2 linked regions of the Cupriavidus taiwanensis LMG 19424 genome follow. The protein of the gene in region 2 interacts with the protein of the main gene of each other region in a pairwise test. Links are inferred from orthologs where the notes say so. Each region holds a gene or a part of one and is shown on either strand. Other genes may lie near its edges.

Evidence for each region. The genes of interacting proteins can lie anywhere in the genome.
Region 1: the proteins of RALTA_RS10920 (region 2) and clpB interact in binary tests that used the Escherichia coli proteins (3 or more experiments, as listed by UniProt). The link is inferred for Cupriavidus taiwanensis LMG 19424 from one-to-one orthologs.

Annotation. Positions count from the first base shown.
Region 1 is NC_010528.1:1,890,152-1,895,624, forward strand. What follows is about bases 1-3,141. They hold clpB (ATP-dependent chaperone ClpB), read right to left. Parts: upstream 2,795-3,141; coding sequence 206-2,794; downstream 1-205. Other genes in these bases: RALTA_RS08640 (GlxA family transcriptional regulator), read left to right, coding at 1-59; RALTA_RS08650 (MaoC/PaaZ C-terminal domain-containing protein), read right to left, coding at 3,018-3,141. Outside these bases: more of RALTA_RS08650, read right to left, coding at 3,142-3,899; RALTA_RS08655 (D-(-)-3-hydroxybutyrate oligomer hydrolase), read right to left, coding at 3,899-5,473. UniProt on the Escherichia coli protein: Part of a stress-induced multi-chaperone system, it is involved in the recovery of the cell from heat-induced damage, in cooperation with DnaK, DnaJ and GrpE. Acts before DnaK, in the processing of protein aggregates.
Region 2 is NC_010528.1:2,384,301-2,391,789, forward strand. What follows is about bases 2,539-5,399. They hold RALTA_RS10920 (sulfurtransferase TusA family protein), read right to left. Parts: upstream 4,153-5,399; coding sequence 3,925-4,152; downstream 2,539-3,924. Other genes in these bases: RALTA_RS10910 (valine--tRNA ligase), read left to right, coding at 2,539-2,791; galU (UTP--glucose-1-phosphate uridylyltransferase GalU), read left to right, coding at 2,930-3,820; RALTA_RS10925 (NUDIX domain-containing protein), read right to left, coding at 4,204-4,788; RALTA_RS10930 (threonine aldolase family protein), read right to left, coding at 4,837-5,399. Outside these bases: more of RALTA_RS10910, read left to right, coding at 1-2,538; more of RALTA_RS10930, read right to left, coding at 5,400-5,868; RALTA_RS10935 (4-oxalocrotonate tautomerase), read right to left, coding at 5,897-6,085; RALTA_RS10940 (class II aldolase/adducin family protein), read right to left, coding at 6,142-6,915; RALTA_RS10945 (YbfB/YjiJ family MFS transporter), read right to left, coding at 7,071-7,489. UniProt on the Escherichia coli protein: Involved in thiosulfate metabolism.

The DNA of each region.
Region 1 (5,473 bases), 500 kb from region 2 along the record:
AGATTGAAACCATGCCCCCGAGCCAGTACCGGAAAGCCAATTCGACCAGAAGGACTTGATCTCACCAGGTCATGAGGCTTACACCCCAATAAAGAAAAAGCCCCCGCGCTATTGCGCAGGGGCTTGAGTGCGATCGGCCGCCTCGATGGCTCCCCTCCCGGCTACGGAAGGGAAGCAAACGGCTTTGTGAGCGCTGTGAGCAGCCTCAGTCCAGCTTCCGCCCGAACGTGAACTCGCCGTCGGCATAATCCACTGGCACCACATCCTTGGCCGCGAACTTGCCTTCGAGGATGGCCCGCGCCACCGGGTTCTCGATCTGCTGCTGGATCGCGCGCTTCAGCGGACGTGCCCCGAACACCGGGTCGTAGCCGGCGCTGGCGATCTTCTCCAGCGCATGGTCGCTGACCTCCAGCGTCATGTCCATGCGGGCCAGGCGGGCCTGCAGGCGCTGCAGCTGGATGCGCGCGATGGACTCGATGTTCTTCTGGTCGAGCGCGTGGAACACCACCACTTCATCGATCCGGTTGAGGAACTCGGGCCGGAAATGCGTGCGCACTTCCTGCCAGACCGCGCCCTTGATCGCTTCCTGCGGCTCGCCAGCCATCGACTGGATGATCTGCGAACCGAGGTTCGACGTCATCACGATCACCGTGTTCTTGAAGTCCACGGTGCGTCCCTGGCCATCGGTCAGGCGGCCGTCGTCGAGCACCTGCAGCAGCACGTTGAAGACGTCCGGGTGGGCCTTCTCGACTTCGTCGAGCAGCACCACGCTGTACGGCTTGCGGCGCACGGCCTCGGTCAGGTAGCCGCCTTCCTCGTAGCCCACGTATCCCGGCGGCGCGCCGATCAGGCGGCTGACGCTGTGCTTCTCCATGAATTCGCTCATGTCGATGCGGATCAGGTGCTCTTCCGAATCGAACATGAACTCGGCCAGCGCCTTGCACAGCTCGGTCTTGCCGACGCCGGTCGGGCCCAGGAACAGGAACGAGCCATAGGGCTTGTTCTCGTCCGCCAGCCCGGCGCGCGAACGGCGGATCGCATCGGACACCAGCCGCACGGCCTCGTCCTGGCCGACCACGCGAGCATGCAGGCGCTCCTCCATCTTCAGCAACTTCTCGCGCTCGCCCTGCATCATCTTCGACACCGGGATGCCGGTCGCCCGGCTCACCACTTCGGCGATTTCCTCGGCGCCCACCTGCGTGCGCAGCAGCTTGTTGGGCTGCTTCTGCTCGCTGGCTTCGGCATCGGTCGCGGCCTTGAGCTTGCCTTCCAGTCCCGGCAGCTTGCCGTACTGCAGCTCGGCCACCTTGTCGAGCTTGCCTTCGCGCTGCAGTTTCGCGATCTCCAGCTTGACCTTCTCGATCTCTTCCTTCAGCGCGGCCGTGCCCTGCGCGGCGCCCTTCTCGGCCTTCCAGATCTCGTCGAGGTCGGCGTATTCCTTCTCCAGGCGCGCGATCTCCTGCTCGATCAGGTCAAGGCGCTTGAGCGAAGCCTCGTCGGTCTCCTTCTTGACCGCTTCGCGCTCGATCTTGAGCTGGATGGTGCGGCGCTCGAGCTTGTCCATCGCCTCCGGCTTGGAGTCGATTTCCATCTTGATGCGCGCGGCGGCCTCGTCGATCAGGTCGATGGCCTTGTCGGGCAGGAAGCGGTCGGTGATATAGCGATGCGACAGCTCCGCCGCGGCGACGATGGCCGGGTCGGTGATTTCCACGCCGTGGTGCAGCTCATACTTCTCCTGCAGGCCGCGCAGGATGGCGATGGTGGCTTCCACGGTGGGCTCGTCGACCAGCACCTTCTGGAAGCGGCGCTCCAGCGCGGCATCCTTCTCGATGTACTTGCGGTACTCGTCCAGCGTGGTCGCGCCGATGCAGTGCAGCTCGCCGCGCGCCAGCGCCGGCTTGAGCATGTTGCCCGCGTCGATCGCGCCCTCGGCCTTGCCGGCGCCCACCATGGTATGGATCTCGTCGATGAAGACGATGGTCTGGCCTTCGTCCTTGGCGACGTCGTTCAGCACGGCCTTCAGGCGTTCCTCGAACTCGCCGCGGTACTTGGCGCCGGCCAGCAGCCCCGCCATGTCGAGCACCAGCACGCGCTTGTTCTTCAGGCTCTCGGGCACTTCGCCATTGACGATGCGCTGCGCCAGCCCTTCGACGATCGCGGTCTTGCCCACGCCCGGCTCGCCGATCAGCACCGGGTTGTTCTTGGTGCGGCGCTGCAGGATCTGGATCGCGCGGCGGATCTCGTCGTCGCGGCCGATCACGGGGTCGAGCTTGCCGATGCGGGCGCGCTCGGTCAGGTCGATGGTGTACTTCTTCAGCGCCTCGCGCTGGCCCTCGGCCTCGGCGCTGTTGACGGATTCGCCGCCGCGCACGGCCTGGATGGCCGATTCGAGCGACTTGCGGTTCAGGCCGTTCTCGCGCGCGATGCGCCCGGCGTCACCCTTGTCGTCGGACACGGCCAGCAGGAACAGCTCGCTGGCGATGAACTGGTCGCCGCGCTTGAGCGCTTCTTTCTCGGTGGCGTTGAGCAGGTTGACCAGGTCGCGGCCGATCTGGACCTCGTTGGTGCCCTGCACCTGCGGCAGGCGCTTGATGGCGGCGTCCAGCGCCGTCTGCAGGCCCTGCACGTTGACGCCGGCGCGTGCGAGCAGCGCCTTGGCAGCACCGTCGTCCTGCGACAGCAGTGCGCGCAGCACGTGCTGCGGGTCGATGTATTGGTTGTCGTTGGCCAGGGCCAGGCTTTGCGCTTCAGCCAGCGCTTCCTGGAACCGGGTGGTCAGCTTGTCAAGACGCATAGGATTCCTCTCTCGGATAGGTCGTGTCCCGATGCGGGGGCGTTGCCGCCGGCCTGCTTGCCGGCGCGCCCGTATGCCCTGCCGGACACTCGATGTCATACCGAAAGATAAGGCTTGGCCGTGACATTTCAAGGCCGCTTTCGGCGCGATATCGCGCCCGTCCGGCGTGACACCGCCCGGACGCGCTGCGCAGGCGGCATGTGATGTCCGAGATACGCGCCGGCTAGGCGGCGCGGTCGGCGCCCTTGTCGGCCAGGTTGCGCACCAGCACCAGCGACTCGCCCTGCACCACCACCCGGCCGTCCGCGCCTGTGACCACGCTGGCCAGGTTGACCAGGTCCTTGTCGGCGCGCAGCCGTACGATGCGCACGCGGGCGGTCAGCGGCTCATCCAGCCGGGCCGGCGCGCACAGCCGCAACGACTGCTTCATCCAGCCCGTACCGCGCCCGGGCAGCCGGGTGCCGAGCAGGTCCGAGAACATGCCTGCCAGCAGCGGCAACGGCACCACCGGGCCAGCGAAGCCCCGCGCGCGGGCGAAGCCGGCATCGGCGTGGAACGGGTTGGCATCGCCGGTGAGCGCCACGTACTCGTCCAGGTCAGCCGGGGTGAAGGCCCGCGCCGCGGCCGCCTGCTGGCCCGGACGCAGGCCGTACAAGGCCGCGTCACCGTGTTGCGCGGCGGGGTCCGCTCCGGCTGGCTGGCTGGCCAGTGCGGCGGGACTCGCGTCCACCAGCCAGCGTGATTCGCCGGCCGCCGTCACCCGCGGCGCGTGCCCGGGCCCGGCCGCGCTGCTCACCGTGGTGGCATAGGCGGCCAGACCAGCCGGCGCCGGCTGGGCCGACAGCGCCACCTGCACTGCATCGCCAACGAACGCAGGCGCGGGGAACATCAGCGACTGCGCCACCGGCAAGGCCGGCCCCGGCAGTTGCCGCATGCTATGCGCGCACAGCAGCGAGAACAGGAACATGCCGTGCGCCACCGTGGCACCGAAATGCGTGCCACGGGCGAAGGCCGGATCGCAGTGGATCGGGTTATCGTCGCGCGACAGCGCGGCGAAGCGGTCGAAATCGCGCTGCGACAGCACGCGCGGCGGGTTGTCGTGCATCAGTCTGGCACCTGTACGGTATTGGCATTGACGGTGATGGCATTGCCCGGTGCCGGCACGGCCGCGAACGGCGGCACGTTGGACGACAGCAGCGCCGGCGCCGGCGTGTTGAGGGTGCCGCCACGTGGCGTGGTCCGCACCACCTGCGACGGCGGCAGCGCCTTGCCCGTGGTCAGGTTGTCGTAGACCGCGTCGAGGGCCCGGTTCAGGTAGACGTGCAGCGGCACGTAGCGGTTGCTGTAGCCGGGCACCACGCCGATGAAGGCATCGAAATGCTGGGCGTTCTCGACCTCCACGTAGGACAGCTTGCTGGTCACGCCTTCCCGCTGGCGGTTCAGGCCCAGGTAGGGGCGCGAGGTATGGTTGACCGGCAGCAGCGCGTCGCTGCGCCCATGCACGATCAACGCCGGCTTGCCGCGCAGGTTGCCATTGCGCAGCGTCAGCGCCTGGCCGGCCTGCAGCGCAAGCGCCGCCGCATCGGATCCGGTCAGCAGGTTGCGCAGACAGCTGGCGCCGTCGTAGTTCAGGTCGGCGCGCTGGGTCGAAGCGGACACGGACGGCAGGTTCAGGTACGGCCCATGCTGCGGATCGCGGTCGTTGATCAGCTGGACCGGCGCCTGCGGCGGAATGCCATTGCCGGTCGCATACATCGACGCCAGCGCGGCCGGCGCGATCGCCGCCGGCTTCAGGTCCGTCAGCGTGGCGGCAAAGCTGTAGCCGCACAGCCGGTCGGTCACGCTGGCCCGCGCATAGGCGTTGGCGTAGGTGACGGAGATCGCGGCCGCCACGTCGAACGCGGCCAGCGACGGGTGCAGGTCGTCCGATTCCGCCTCCCAGCCCGCGGCACGCAGTGCCTGCAGCGCGCTGGCGCTCTGCTGGTCCGTGTTCGCGCCGGTGACCAGCCCTTTCTCGGCCAGCGTCTGGCAGCGCGCGGCGAAGAACGGCGCCATGGTGGGGTTGGCGTAGAACGGCGCCTGCGTCAGCGCGGTGGCGCGGCCGGCGCAGTGCTGCAGCAGGTTGGCCGTGGTGGTGTAGTCGTACAGCGTCAGGCCCGAAGCCGCCACCTGTGACGCGCCCCGCCGCACCACGATGCCGGTGTTGGGCGGCATGTTCAGGTTGGGCTCGGCCACCGCCACGCCGTCGATCAGGCCGCCGGCATCCTGCTCCGCGGCTGCCACGGCGGCGCCGCCGCCATTGGACACGCTCGATGCAATCACCAGCACCTTGTCCTGGCCCAGCGTGCGCTGGCGCGTGCCGTTGGCCGACACGGCGCCGAAGCGGTCATTGATGGCCCACAGCGCAAACTCCACCGCCTGCAGCGTGAACTTGCCCCAGTCTTTCTCCGGGTTGCGCTGCGAATGCGCGTGCTTGAACGCCAGCCGGTGCGGATTGGCGGCAGTGAATTCCGCCAGCGCGGTGGCGCCGGCGGGCGCGGCGAAGTGCGCATTTTTGCCGGCGGCGGCGCGCGTGGTGCGGGTGCCGTCGATCAGCGGCACGGTGTCGGTATCGAGGTCATGCGGCGCCGCGCCGGTGCCCTTGTCGGTATAGGCCACCGCGCAGCCGCGCTTCAGGCC
Region 2 (7,489 bases):
GAAGCGCGGCATCGCCAAGCCGACCTTCGACCCTGCCCGCCCGGACTTCGCGATCCAGCTGCCGCCGCCGAATGTGACCGGCACGCTGCACATGGGCCATGCCTTCAACCAGACCATCATGGACGGCCTGGCGCGCCATGCGCGCATGCTGGGCGCCAATACGCTGTGGGTGCCGGGCACCGACCACGCCGGCATCGCCACCCAGATCGTGGTGGAGCGCCAGCTCGAGGGCCAGGGCGTGTCGCGCCATGACCTCGGCCGCGAAAAGTTCACCGAGAAGGTGTGGGCCTGGAAGGAAGAGTCGGGCTCGACCATCACCCGCCAGGTGCGGCGCATGGGCGCGTCGATCGACTGGAGCCGCGAGTACTTCACGATGTCGCCGGAGATGTCGAAGGCCGTCACCGAAGTCTTCGTGCGGCTGTACGAACAGGGCCTGATCTACCGCGGCAAGCGCCTGGTCAACTGGGATCCGGTGCTGGGCACCGCGGTGTCGGACCTGGAAGTCGACAGCGTCGAGGAAGAAGGCTCGCTGTGGCATATCCGCTATCCGCTGGTCGAGGCTGACGCCAAGGGCGGCCTGACCCACCTGACCGTCGCCACCACGCGTCCGGAAACCATGCTGGGCGACGTCGCCGTGATGGTGCATCCGGAAGACGAGCGCTATGCGCACCTGATCGGCAAGTCGGTGCACCTGCCGCTGACCGGTCGCCAGATCCCGGTGATCGCCGACGAATACGTCGACCGCGAGTTCGGCACCGGCGTGGTCAAGGTCACCCCGGGCCATGACTTCAACGACTATGCGGTGGGCCTGCGCCACAACCTGCCGCAGCTGTCGATCCTGACGCTCGATGCGAAGATCGTTGCCGACGCCCCCGCCGCCTATGCCGGCCTGGACCGCTTCGACGCGCGCAAGGCCATCGTCGACGACCTCGACAAGCAGGGCCTGCTGGAAGACGTCAAGAAGCACAAGCTGATGACGCCGCGCAGCGAGCGCACCGGCAGCGCGATCGAGCCGATGCTGACCGACCAGTGGTTCGTCGCCATGAGCAAGCCGGCGCCGGAAGGCACCTTCTACCCCGGCCGCTCGATCGCCGAGGTTGCGCTCGAGGCCGTGCAGAGCGGCGAGATCAAGCTTGTGCCCGAGAACTGGATCAGCACCTACAACCAGTGGCTGGGCAATATCCAGGACTGGTGCATCTCGCGCCAGCTGTGGTGGGGCCACCAGATCCCGGCATGGTACGACGATGCCGGCAATTGCTTCGTCGGCCGCACCGAAGAGGAAGCGCTCGCCAAGGCGAAGGCCGCCGGCAGCACCGGCGCGCTGCGCCGCGAGGAAGACGTGCTCGACACCTGGTTCTCGTCGGCGCTGGTGCCGTTCTCCTCGCTGGGCTGGCCCGAGGAAACGCCGGAGCTGAAGCACTTCCTGCCGTCGTCGGTGCTCGTCACCGGCTACGACATCATCTTCTTCTGGGTGGCGCGCATGGTCATGATGACCAAGCACTTCACCGGCAAGGTGCCCTTCCATACCGTCTACGTGCACGGCCTGGTGCGCGACTCGGAAGGCAAGAAGATGAGCAAGTCCGAGGGCAACACGCTCGACCCGGTGGACCTGATCGACGGCATCGACCTCGACACGCTGCTGAAGAAGCGCACCACCGGCCTGCGCCGGCCCAAGGACGCCCCGAAGATCGAGAAGAAGACGAAAAAGGAATTCCCCGAGGGCATTCCGGCCTTTGGCGCCGACGCGCTGCGCTTCACCTTCGCGTCGCTGGCCACGCTCGGCCGCAACATCAACTTTGACACCGGCCGCTGCGAGGGCTACCGCAACTTCTGCAACAAGCTGTGGAACGCCACCCGCTTCGTGCTGATGAACACCGAGGGCCATGACTGCGGCATGGGCCCTTGCAACCAGGACTGCGGCCCGGACGGCTACCTCGATTTCTCGCAGGCGGACCGCTGGATCGTGTCGCTGCTGCAGCGTGTCGAGGCCGAGGTCGAAAAAGGCTTTGCCGAGTACCGCTTCGACAATATCGCCAACGCCATTTACAAGTTCGTCTGGGACGAGTACTGCGACTGGTACCTCGAGCTGGCCAAGGTGCAGATCCAGAACGGCACCGAAGCCCAGCAGCGCGCCACGCGGCGCACCCTGCTGCGCGTGCTGGAAACCGTGCTGCGCCTGGCGCATCCGATCATCCCGTTCATTACCGAGGAATTGTGGCAAAAGGTCGCCCCGCTGGCCGGGCGTGCCAGCGGCGATGGTGCGGAAACCATCGCATTGCAGCCGTATCCGCTGCCCGCCGTCGCCAAGATCGACGAAAATGCCGAACAGTGGGTCGCGCGCCTGAAGGAAGTGATCGACGCCTGCCGGAACCTGCGCGGCGAAATGAACATCTCGCCGGCCCAGCGCATCCCGCTATATGCCGAGGGCGACAGCGCCTTCCTGAAGGCGGCCAGCGCACATATCCAGGCGCTGGCGAAACTTTCGGAGGTGCGCGTCTTCGAAGATGAAGCTGCCCTGCAGGCCGAAGGCGCCGGTGCGCCGGTCGCCATTGCCGGGGGCAACCACCTGCTGCTGAAGATCGAGATCGATGTCGCCGCCGAGCGCGCGCGCCTGTCGAAGGAAGTCGAACGCATCGGTGGCGAAATCGGCAAGTGCCGCGCCAAGCTGTCGAACGAGAGCTTTGTCGCCAAGGCTCCGCCCGCGGTGGTGGCGCAAGAGACGCAGCGCCTGTCCGATTTCGAGCAGACGCTGGCCAAGCTGCAGGGCCAGCTGCAGCGGCTGCCGGCCTGACCGAGGGGTCAGCCAGGCGGCCTGCATCACGCCCCTGCCAGCCGGGGGTTCTGTGCGGCATCGTCGGACAGAACCGGACAGACGGCGCCCACGCTGGCTGGCAGGGTTATGGACTGGAATCTGAGAGGTACACCTGATATGGAAAATCGCGTCACCAAGGCTGTGTTCCCGGTTGCGGGCCTGGGCACCCGCTTCCTGCCAGCCACCAAGGCCAGCCCCAAGGAAATGCTTCCGGTGGTGGACAAGCCGCTGATCCAGTACGCCGTGGAAGAAGCCATGGCCGCCGGCATTACCGAGATGATCTTCGTCACGGGCCGCTCCAAACGCGCGATCGAGGACCATTTCGACAAGGCCTTCGAACTGGAGGTAGAGCTCGAAGCCAAGAACAAGCAGGCGCTGCTGGACGTGGTGCGCTCGATCAAGCCGGCCAACGTGGAGTGCTACTACGTGCGCCAGCCCGAGGCACTGGGCCTGGGCCATGCCGTGCTGTGCGCGGCCAAGCTGGTGGGCGACACGCCGTTCGCGGTGATGCTGGCCGATGACCTGATCGACGGCAACCCGCCGGTGATGAAGCAGATGGTGGATGCCTTCAACCACTACAACTGCTCGGTGCTGGGCGTCGAGGAAATCACGCCCGAGCAGAGCCGCTCCTACGGCGTGATCGACGGCCGCGAGTGGGACGACGACGTGATCAAGGTCTCGGGCATCGTCGAGAAGCCGGCGCCGGAAGATGCACCGTCGAACCTTGGCGTGGTCGGCCGTTACATCCTGACGCCGCGCATCTTCGACCACCTTCGCGAGCTCAAGCCCGGCGCGGGCGGCGAACTGCAGCTGACCGACGCGATCCAGTCGCTGCTGGGCCAGGAGCAGGTGCTGGCGTACCGCTACCAGGGCCGCCGCTATGACTGCGGCAGCAAGCTGGGCTACCTCAAGGCGACCGTCGAGTTTGCGCTGAAGCACCCCGAAGTGGGTACCGATTTCAGCGCCTACCTGGAATCGCGCGAACACCTGAACGGCCTGGGGCGCTGAGCTCCCCCGGACGGGTTACGAAGAAAAAGCCGCTTTCGAGCGGCTTTTTCCTTTTCGGACGGATGAACGCTCCCTGCCCCGCGGGCGGGAACGGGAGCAATCCATCAGCGCCGGCGCATGTAGAACACGAACACCTTGTCCACTTCCGAGTGCGACAGCAGCTCGTTGCCGGTCTGCTTGGCAAAGGCCTGGAAATCGCGCGTGGCGCCGGGATCGGTGGCCAGCACCTTGAGGACATCGCCGCTGGCCATGTCGGCCAGGGCCTTCTTGGTGCGCAGGATCGGCAGCGGGCAGTTCAGGCCGCGCGCGTCCACTTCTTTCTGGAACTCCATTCGTCTCTTCCTCTGATGCTTGGGGGCTGGAGGCTGGCTGAGAAACCCGCCTTACCAGCGATATTGTAGCGAAGCCCCGATCTGGCTGAAGTCGTGGGGGCGGCGCGGGTCCGGAATGTCGGCGCCGGTCTGGCGATCGAAGAAGCGCACCGGGTAGCCGCGCGCGGCAAGCCAGTCGGCCACCGCGAAGCCGGTCCCGGCCGACCACACCCGCACGTCCTCGGGCGCCACCAGCTTGTATTCGGCCAGTTCCTCGGACAGTTCGACGGTGCCGGTCGCCTTGACGTGATAGGCGATGATCAGCTCGTTCTTGCGCATGAACTCGTAGACCCCGATCAACGCGACCGACTCGGTATCGAGGTTGGTCTCCTCCTTCAGCTCGCGCGCCACGCCCAGTTCGGGCGGCTCGTCGCGCTCCAGGAAGCCGGTCACCAGCGCAAACATCTTCTCCGGCCAGGCCGCGTTGCGCGCCAGCAGCAGCTTGTCCTGGTATTCCACCACCGCGGCCAGCACCGGCAGCGGGTTGTTCCAGTGCACGAAGCCGCAGTCCTGCTGCACGCAGGCGTGGCGTTCGCGCCCGGACAGCGGCAGCACCTCCAGCGGCGCGCCGCACTGCGGGCAGAATCGGAAGGTCATGGGGGCTCCTGGGTCTCGTCGTTATAAGTATGGCGGGATATGGCGCCGCTATGCGCCGCAGGCGGCGCGCATGTCGGCGGCCAGCGCCTCCACGGTTTGCGGCTGCAGGTCCCACGAACACATGAAACGGCAGCCGCCCGCGCCGATAAAGGTATAGAAGCGCCAGCCCTTTGCACGCAGCGCCTCGATCGCCGGCAGCGGCAGCTCGGCGAAGACCGCATTGGACTGGGTCGGGAACATGATGCGCACGCCCGGGATGTCGCGGATGCGCTGCTGCAGCCGTTGCGCCATCGCATTGGCATGGCGCGCGTTGGCAAGCCACACGTCGTTCTCGAGCAAACCCAGCCACGGCGCGGAAATAAAGCGCATCTTCGACGCCAGCTGTCCGGCCTGCTTGACGCGGTAGGCAAAGTCCTCGGCCAGGCGGCGGTCGAAAAACACCACCGCCTCGCCCACCGGCAGCCCGTTCTTGGTGCCGCCGAAGCACAGCACGTCGACGCCCGCGCGCCAGGTGATTTCGGAAGGATGCACGCCCAGCGACGCCACCGCATTGGCAAAGCGCGCGCCGTCCATGTGCACGCGCAACTGCCGGCGCTTGGCGATGGCCGCGATCGCGCGCACCTCTTCGACGCTGTAGACGGTGCCGACTTCGGTCGACTGCGTCAGCGACACCACCTTGGGCTTGGGGTAATGGATGTCGGCGCGGCGGGTGACCAGCGCCTCGACAGCATCGGGCGTGAGCTTGCCGTTCTCGCCCGGCGCGGTCAGCAGCTTGGAACCGTTGGAGAAGAATTCCGGCCCGCCGCATTCGTCGGTCTCGATATGCGCCAGTTCGTGGCAGATCACCGAGTGGTACGACTGGCACAGCGCCGACAGCGCCAGCGAGTTGGCCGCCGTGCCGTTGAACACGAAGAACACTTCGCAATCGGTCTGGAACAGGTCGCGGATCCGGTCGCAGACCTTCTGCGTCCAGCTGTCGTCGCCGTAGGCCTGCTCATGGCCGCTGCCGTTGGCTTCCAGGAAATACTTGAGCGATTCCGGGCAGAAGCCGGCGTAATTGTCTGAGGCGAAGTGCTGCATGGTGTTCAGTCTGAAGCGGCCCGGCGCCTTACTTCTTGTCGGCCCACAGCTCGCCGCCGGTGGCCCAGTTCTCGCGCTTGATGTCGGTAATGATGATGTCGACCGCCGACGGCGAGCAGCCCAGCGTTTCGCAGCTGACGCGGGTCACTTCCTCGACAAACTTGCGCTTCTGCTCGATGGTACGGCCTTCAAACATTTCGACGTGGAAAGTCGGCATACATAGGCTCCTGTGCTTGATTGATTGTTGTGGTCCGGGCGGAAAAATTCTTCCCTTCAGTCCCGGTAGGAAGGATCGATTCTATCCAGTTTGCGCAGCAGCGCGGGCCATTCCAGCACGCCTTCGATCGCGCCATCGTCATGGAGCTGCGCGGAGGTCTTGTCCGCCACCGCGGCGTCGGGCTGCACCAGGGCACCGCCCGCCTGCGCCGCGATCTGGATTTCGCAGGCCTTGATCAGCGTCGCCATCAGCACATAGGCTTCGGCCACGGTGCGGCCCACCGTCAGCGTGCCGTGGTTGCGCAACAGCATGGCCGGATGCGCGCCCAGCGATGCGGTCAGCCGCGCACCCTCGGCCGGGGTAAAGGCCAGGCCCTCGTAGTCGTGATAGGCCATGCGCCCATGGAAGCGCATGGCGTGCTGCGACAGCGGCAGCAGCCCCGCCGCCTGCGCCGACACGGCAATGCCGGCGGTGTTATGCAGGTGCATCACGCACATCGCATCGGCGCGCGCGGCATGCACTGCGGCGTGCAGCGCGAAGCCAGTCACGTTGACCGGATGCACCGTCTCGCCGACGACCTCGCCGCGGCCGTTGATCTTGACCAGGTCGCTGGCGCGGATCTCGTCGAAGGCAAAGCCGAAGGGATTGATCAGGAAGTGGTCGGGCTCGCCCGGCACCGTGGCCGAGATATGGGTGTAGATCAAGTCATCCCAGCCCTCGCGCGCAGCCAGGCGATAGGCCGCGGCCAGGTCGACGCGCACGCGCTGCTCTTCGGCGGAGACGGGATGGGAAGCGCCCGCGGCGCGCGCGGGCTGCAAGGCAAAAGACATGGGGTCGCTCCTGCGCCGCCCGGTCTGGCGTGCCGGGTACGGCCCGGCCTTCTGTGCCGCGCCGCGGACCGCGATGCCGGCGGAGCCGGACGCAGCCTGTCGCGCGGCGCGCCGGACGGCAAAGGCGATACTTTAGCGCACCTTGGCGCCCGGGCTCAGGCGGCCCCTGGCCGGCTCCCGGCGGCCGGCAGCGGCCATGCGCGGCGCATCCAGGCGAATACCAGCGCGCCCAGCGCCAGCGCCGCGGCGGCGCACGCCAGCGAACCGGCAAAGCCGCCGCTGCGCGCCACCAGCGCGGTCGCCAGCGGCGGGCCGGCGATCTGGCCGAGGCCGTAGGACGCGGTCATCAGGCCCATCAGCCGCGGTGCCTGCGGCCCCCAGAGGCGCCGCGCCTCGCGCATCGCAAACGCCACCAGCGCGGTGAACGGCAGGCCCGCCAGCAGGCTGCTGAGGGCAAAGCCGGCCACGCTCGGGAACGCCACCGCGATCGCCACGCCCAGCGCCTGCATGCCGTACAGCAGCGCCAGCAGCTTGCGGTTGTCGTGCGCCATGCCGACCCGCGTCGCCAGGAACG